Regions from separate parts of the Marinobacter liaoningensis genome, predicted to be linked through region 1. Evidence: riboswitches for the same ligand, from Rfam matches in the RefSeq annotation. Region 1 holds a riboswitch; the other holds the start of a gene.

The links. Region 1 has a riboswitch for cobalamin ahead of KZO34_RS11520 (TonB-dependent receptor domain-containing protein). Riboswitches for the same ligand answer to the same signal wherever they lie in the genome.
Region 2: it holds a riboswitch for cobalamin, as region 1 does, so the genes downstream of both, KZO34_RS09985 (ribonucleoside-diphosphate reductase subunit alpha) here and KZO34_RS11520 (TonB-dependent receptor domain-containing protein) in region 1, are expected to answer to the same signal.

The regions. Positions count from the first base shown of each region.
Region 1 is NZ_JAHXKI010000002.1:2,007,740-2,011,150, forward strand. Features, by position in the region: gene cobD (threonine-phosphate decarboxylase CobD) at 1-1,003, shown strand, start outside; cobalamin riboswitch at 1,019-1,236, shown strand; gene KZO34_RS11520 (TonB-dependent receptor domain-containing protein) at 1,370-3,232, shown strand; gene KZO34_RS11525 (cobalamin-binding protein) at 3,341-3,411, shown strand, end outside.
Region 2 is NZ_JAHXKI010000002.1:1,652,860-1,656,270, forward strand. Features, by position in the region: gene KZO34_RS09985 (ribonucleoside-diphosphate reductase subunit alpha) at 1-1,281, opposite strand, end outside; cobalamin riboswitch at 1,392-1,604, opposite strand; gene KZO34_RS09990 (zinc ribbon domain-containing protein) at 1,689-2,042, opposite strand; gene fmdA (formamidase) at 2,048-3,280, opposite strand; gene KZO34_RS10000 (AAA family ATPase) at 3,385-3,411, opposite strand, start outside.

The DNA of each region.
Region 1 (3,411 bases):
TGGCGGCCGGCTCACCGAGGCTGCCCGGCGCTGGAACCGACCGGTCGATCAGTGGCTGGACCTGTCCACCGGCATCAATCCGCTGGGCTGGCCGGTGCCGGACATTCCCCCGTCGGTCTGGCAGCGTCTGCCGGAGGAGCACGACGCTCTGGAGGCTGTGGTTCGGGACTGGTGCGGCGCGCCCGCAACATCGGTCTGTGTCCCGGTACCCGGCAGTCAGGCCGCGATACAGACCTTACCCCGCCTGCGTCGCGGCTGCCGGGTCGGTGTGCCTGAGCCCGGTTACGCTGAACACGCCCACTGCTGGGCCTCTGTGGGCCACGAGGTGGTGCCGGTAACCGATGCCGATCTGGCGGCCGGTGATGACTGGCTTGATGCGCTCGATGTAGTGGTCTGGATCAACCCCAATAATCCGACCGGACGACGCCTTGAACGCGCCCGGCTCCTGGGCTGGATGGCGCGTCTGCAGGCGCGGGGGGGCTGGCTGGTTGTCGACGAGGCGTTCCTGACCGCGGGGGACAGTGCCAGTCTTGCCGCCGTGTCAGGCCAGCCCGGGCTGGTGGTGCTCAAGTCCCTTGGCAAGTTTTTCGGCCTGGCGGGGGTGCGTGCCGGTGCAGTCCTGACCGACGCCGCCATTGGCGAGGGGCTCAGGGCTGCGACTGGCCCATGGGCGCTCAGCGGGCCGGCCCGCTTCCTGATGGCACGGGCGCTGCAGGACACCCGTTGGCAAGACAGCGCCGAAAGCTACCTTCGTGGGGCATCGCAGCGCCTGGGCGAACTTCTGGCTGATCGGGGCCTGCCCGGCACCCAGGGTACGCTCCTGTTCCGATACCTCCCGCATCCCGGAGCCGGCTACCTGCACGCGGCGCTGGCCCGGCAAGGCATCCTGGTGCGGCATTTCAACCGACCGGCGGCGCTTCGGCTTGGTCTCCCGGGGCCCGAATCGGACTGGCAAAGACTTGCCCGGGGTCTGGAGAGCATGTCATTTGTCATTGACCAGTGAGTGACCGATTGCTAGCCTTGCCGCTCGTTTTCAGGTGCCCCGATGCGATGTTTTGCCGACACCGCAGGGGTGAAACGGGAAGCCGGTGAGAGTCCGGCGCTGCCCCCGCAACGGTATGTGAGTTAACGGTGATCGAGTGCGCCACTGTGCCCAGGCATGGGAAGGCGATCACCGCAGTGCGCTTGGCCGCACCGCTCATAAGTCCGGAGACCGGCCTGTTTACACACCAGACGTTGCGGAGGGCGACGGCGGTGGGTGACTGCCTCCCGGGCCCGCGACAACCCTTACCCACCCGCCAGACCTGCCCCGCGCAACACGACAAGAATCCCCCGCACGGGTGCGTGCGGCGTGTGAGTGAGTATGGTTATGATGTTCCTGAAAGACAGTCTGCCCAATGTCGGGGCTGGCGTTATCCTGAGTTCCCTGCCCCTGGTTTCCGGTCTTGCAATGGCCGAACAGTCCTCCGTTTCCGGCGATGCCACCGAGCTTGATCCGATTGTTGTTACCGCCACCCTCGGCCCGCGAACCGTGGGTGAAAGCCTGTCATCAGTGACCGTGCTGGATGAAGACACCGTCGAAAGCCAGGCTCCGAATGAGTTTGCGGACCTGCTCCGGGGCCAGCCGGGTGTGACGGTGGTCTCCAACGGGGCGTTCGGCAAGAACACCAGTGTGTATACCCGCGGTACCTCCAATGATTCCACGGTGCTGCTGCTCGATGGCATCCGGATCCGGTCGGCAACCAGTGGCGGTGCGCCCTGGCAGTTCGTGCCCAAGGAGCTGATTGAGCGGGTCGAAATTGTGCGGGGCCCCCGCAGCAGTCTTTACGGTGCGGATGCGGTTGGCGGTGTGATCCAGGCCTTTACCCTGAGGCCGGAAGCGGGCCCGCGCGGCTGGATTGAAGCCGGTGGTGGCAGTTTTGATACCCGCAAAGGGGCGGCGGGCGTAAGTCTGGGCGATGGTGTCACCAGTTTCAGTGTGAGCGGCGTGCACAAGAACACCGACGGTACCGAACTGATCGAAGGTGGCGAGGATCGCGGTTTCCGCAACAGTGCGGGTGTCGCCCGCCTGAGCCATACGCTGCCCAATGGCGGCGAAGCCGGAGTGTCGGTGTTCGAATCCCGGGGCAACACCGAGTTTGAGGGCGGAAACACCGATTTCACGCTCCGGGCGGTTGGTTTTTCCCTGAACACGCCGCTGAGCGACTACTGGCGCACCCGCATTGACCTGAACGAGGCACGGGACGAGCAGGAAACCGCGAACGATGCCTTCGCCGATTCGGTATTCAACACCCGCACCCGCACCGCGCGCTGGGAAAATACCTTCACCCGCGACGTGCATGAGCTGGTCCTCGGAAGCGAGCTCTCCTCGGATGAGGTCAAATCGAGCACCGGCTTCGACGAAACCAGCCGGAACAACGCCGCGCTCTTCGGTCAGCTGCGCCTGAATTTCGGGCCGACCGACGTCCAGGTCAGTTTGCGGGGCGACGACAACGAAGCCTATGGGCGGGAGGAAACCGGCGGGGTCGCCCTCGGGCATGCGTTCGACCGTTCGCACCGGATTCGGGTCAGTTACGGCACCTCGTTCCGTGCGCCCACGTTCAATGATCTCTATTACCCCCTGGAAACCTACTCCTTCGGCGGCTCCTACGCCGGTAATCCCGACCTGAAACCCGAGGAAAGCAGCGCCGTAGAGTTGGGCTTCAGCGGGCGCTATCCGGACTGGTTCTGGGACGTGGCGGCGTATCAACTGGACATTGATAACCTGATTGCTCTCTCCGGTGATGGCGCGGGCAATCTACGCCCGGAAAACGTGAACGAGGCGGAGATCCGCGGCCTGGAGCTGGGGGCCGGTTTCGAACGGGGCGGCTGGCGAACTCATCTGGCGCTGACACTGACCGATGCCCGCGATGCCGGCACCGACAATCGGCTGCGCCGTCGCAGTGGGCAGGGCGCACGACTGGACATCGATCGTGATATCAACACCTGGACCCTCGGCGGCACCCTGGTGGCCGAGGGCTACCGTTACGACGATGCGGCCAACACAAAGCGGCTGCCGGGCTATGGCACACTGGACCTGCGCGCGATCTGGCGCTTCGCCCCGGACTGGACCGGTAAGCTGAGTGTTACCGACGTGTTCGACCGGACCTACGCGACCGCCGAGCGTTTCGATGGCCGCCAGTACCTGTCGGCTGGCCGAACCGCGATGGCGTCGATAAGGTATGAGCTTTGATCCGGACCGGATGACAACATGGCCGCTGGCCAGACTCGATAGGTGAAACCATACATGCTGACCATCAGGTGGTTCAGGGTAACGACACTGGCGCTGCTGGCGTGGCTAATGCCCGCGCATACCAGCGCCGAGGTCTGCGCCGTGGACGACACCGGTCGCCGGATCTGTCTGCACCAGCC
Region 2 (3,411 bases), 350 kb from region 1:
GCGCTTGCCGCCCTGGTTCACCGCCACGGCGGTGTCGTTGACCACTTTCAGGAACGGCACCACGCCCTGGCTCTGGCCGTTGGTGCCCTTGATGTGGGCGCCCAGCGAGCGCACCGGCGTCCAGTCGTTGCCCAGGCCACCGGCCCATTTCGACAGCATGGCGTTATCCCGGATGGCGCCGTAGATGGCTTCCAGGTCGTCGCCCACGGTGGTCAGGTAGCAGGACGACAGCTGGGAATGGCGGGTACCGCTGTTGAACAGCGTGGGTGTGCTGGCCATGTAGTCGAACGAGGACAACAGGTCATAGAACTCGATGGCGCGGGCGTTCGGGTCGTCTTCCCGCAGCGCCAGGCCCATGGCCACGCGCATGAAGAACACCTGCGGCAGTTCCAGGCGGGCGCCGTCCCAGTGGATGAAATAGCGGTCGTAAAGGGTTTGCAGGCCGAGGAAGCCGAACTGCCGGTCCCGCTCCGGTTTCAGGGCGTCGCCCAGGCGCTCGAGATCAAACGCCGCGAGCGCTTCGTCCAACAGCTCGTACCGAATGCCGGCGGCGATAAAGGCGCTCAGGGCCTGTGGATAGATGTCCGCCAGCGACTGCTCTGTGGATAAATTCAGGGCCAAGGCATTCTCCAGCCGAAGCTGTTCCAGCAACAGCCGGGCGGTGACGGCGCTGTAGTCCGGCTCCTGTTCGATGCGCCCGCGGGCCGTCATCACCAGCGCCGACAGCACGTCTTCCTCGGCAATGCCGTCGTACAGGTTGGTCAGGGCGTCTTCCACCAGGGAGTCGCCGTCGATGCCGTCCAGGCCGGTAGCCGCCTGCTCCACCTGCCGTTTCATCCGGCCCAGGTCCAGCGGGGCGATCTCGCCACCGGCTTTTTTCACGGTCAGGTGCGGGTGGGCTTCCACCGGGTGATCGTGGGCACGCTGCCGGGCGTGGTCTTCCCGGTAGAGCACGTAGGCGCGGGCCACTTTCTGTTCCTCGGCCCGCATCAGCGCCAGCTCCACCTGGTCCTGGATGTCTTCGATGTGAACCTTGCCGCCGGCTTTCAGGCGCCGACCGATGGCCTGGATCACCTGCTCGGTCACCCGGTGCACGGCATCGTTGATGCGGGCCGAGCCGGCGGCCTTGTCACCCTCAACAGCCAGGAAGGCTTTGGTGACAGCAACGCTGATCTTCGACGGATCGAAGCCTACAAGGGTGCCATTACGCTTGATGACCTGCAGGGATTCGGTTTCAGTTGGGGCGGACGGCTGGGGTGCAGCCAGGGCAGAGCTGGACATGTCTGTACTCCTGAATACGCGTTGGATTCCTTTCACCTTCGCGTACGCAGGGGCGCACCTTGCCCGGGGGACGGGCAGGCACTACCGATCTGCTCACCTTAAGACGCGAAGGTGCAGTTGTATCCCTGGCAGGTCTTCGGACTCAGGAGCGTGAATCGTTCGATTCGGCCTCGCGTGGCGACTTCCCGGCTTGCGCCAGTGTCGTTATGCCACGCTCGTTCTCCAATACCGCTGCGCGTCAGTTCCGGATTCTCACCGGATTCCCGATACCGAGATGCTCAAAAAACAACATCTGGTAGTTAACCAAGGATGAAAACACTATATACACGATATTCAGGCGGAACAAGGCGGGGCAACAAAAAAGGCCCCCGAAGGGGCCAAACACGTGACAGACTCTGTACTGAACGTCAGTGGCTGATCATCCAGGGCCGCATGGAGGGGAACATCTTCTTCCCGTCGGCGGTGTAGAACAGCATCGACTTACCCGGCTTCGGCGAGCCACAGCCGCAACTGCGGCTGTGTTCCTGGTCGTGGGCCCGGCGGTCAGCGGTGGAAAACACCGGCTCATGCCGGGATTTTTCGTTCCGGTCCTGGGCCGCCCGGTTGGCCGGGTCCATGGCCGCGATGTGCGGTGGCAACACGATCACCCGGGGCGACAGCGCCTTGCAGGTGGGGCATTCCGCCGGTTTGGCGGCGTCGGCCATGGTGGCCAAGGTGTTGAACAGGCCGTGCTCGCGGCACTTGTAGTCGTACACGGGCATGGCGCTTACTCCTTATCTTTCGACAGGGGGACGTCCATGCCACCGCTGACTTTCTTCTGGGGACCATCGGCGGACGGGTTGATGTCGAAGTCGAAGATGCCGGTGGGCAGCCAGAGCGTGGCGCAGGCGTTCGGGATGTCCACCACGCCGCTGATGTGGCCTTCCACCGGCGCGCAGCCGAGGATCGCGTACGCCTGGGCCTTGGTGTAGCCGAACTTGGTCATGTATTCGATGGCGTTCAGGCAGGCCTGGCGGTAGGCCACGTGCACGTCGAGGTAGTGCTGGCCGCCGTCCTCGTCCACCGAGATGCCTTCGAAGATCACGTAGTCGTCGTAGCGGGGCTTGATCGGGCTGGGCTTGAACACCGGGTTCTTGATGCCGTATTTCTTCACGCCGTCCTTGATCAGGTTCACCCGCAGGTGAATCCAGCCGGCCATTTCGATGGCACCACAGAAGGTGATCTCGCCGTCGCCCTGGCTGAAGTGCAAGTCGCCCACGGAGAGGCCGGCGCCGTCCACGTAGACCGGGAAGTACACCTTGGAGCCGCGGGACAAATCCTTGATGTCGCAGTTACCACCGTGCTCTCGCGGCGGCACGGTCCGGGCCGCTTCGGCGCCGGCGGCCTTGGCGGCTTCACCGCGCATCTGGCCCATGTGGGCGGTCTCGCCGTTGGGCAGGGTGGCCAGCTCCGGCACCCGCTCGGGGTCGGTCGCCACCAGGCCGGCTTCCCGGGTGTTCCAGGTTTCCAGCAGCTCCTTGGAGGGCAGGCAGCCGATCAGGCCCGGGTGAATCAGGCCGGCGAATTCCACGTTCGGAATGTGGCGGGATTTGGTGAACATGCCGTTGAAGTCCCAGATGCTTTTCTGGGCTTCCGGGAAGTGTTCGGTCAGGAAGCCACCGCCGTTCTGCTTGGAGAAGAAGCCGTTGAAGCCCCACTGGCTCTCTTCGAAGGTGCCGATGTCGAGGATATCCACCTCCAGCAGGTCGCCCGGCTCCGCGCCTTCGACACCAATCGGACCCGAGAGAAAGTGCACCTGGCTGAGATCGACATCGCGCACGTCGTCGGCGCTGTCGTCGTTCTTGATCTGGCCGCCGGTCCAGTCGTAGCACTCGACGATGAAGTCATCGCCGGGCTTGACGGTGGCGACCAGGGGAATGTCCGGGTGCCAGCGGTTGTGGATTTTGTCGTTCTCGTAGGCCGACTTGTTCAGATCGATCTTGATAATGGTTTCAGCCATAGCGGAGGCTCCTTGGTCTTATTGGCGTACACGTTTAGGTAACACCTTCACTATCCGAAATCCCGCTCCGGGGGTGTATTCGCGAAATGCCCCCGGTGCCTACGTCATTCGACGTATTGGTGAACCGTGAC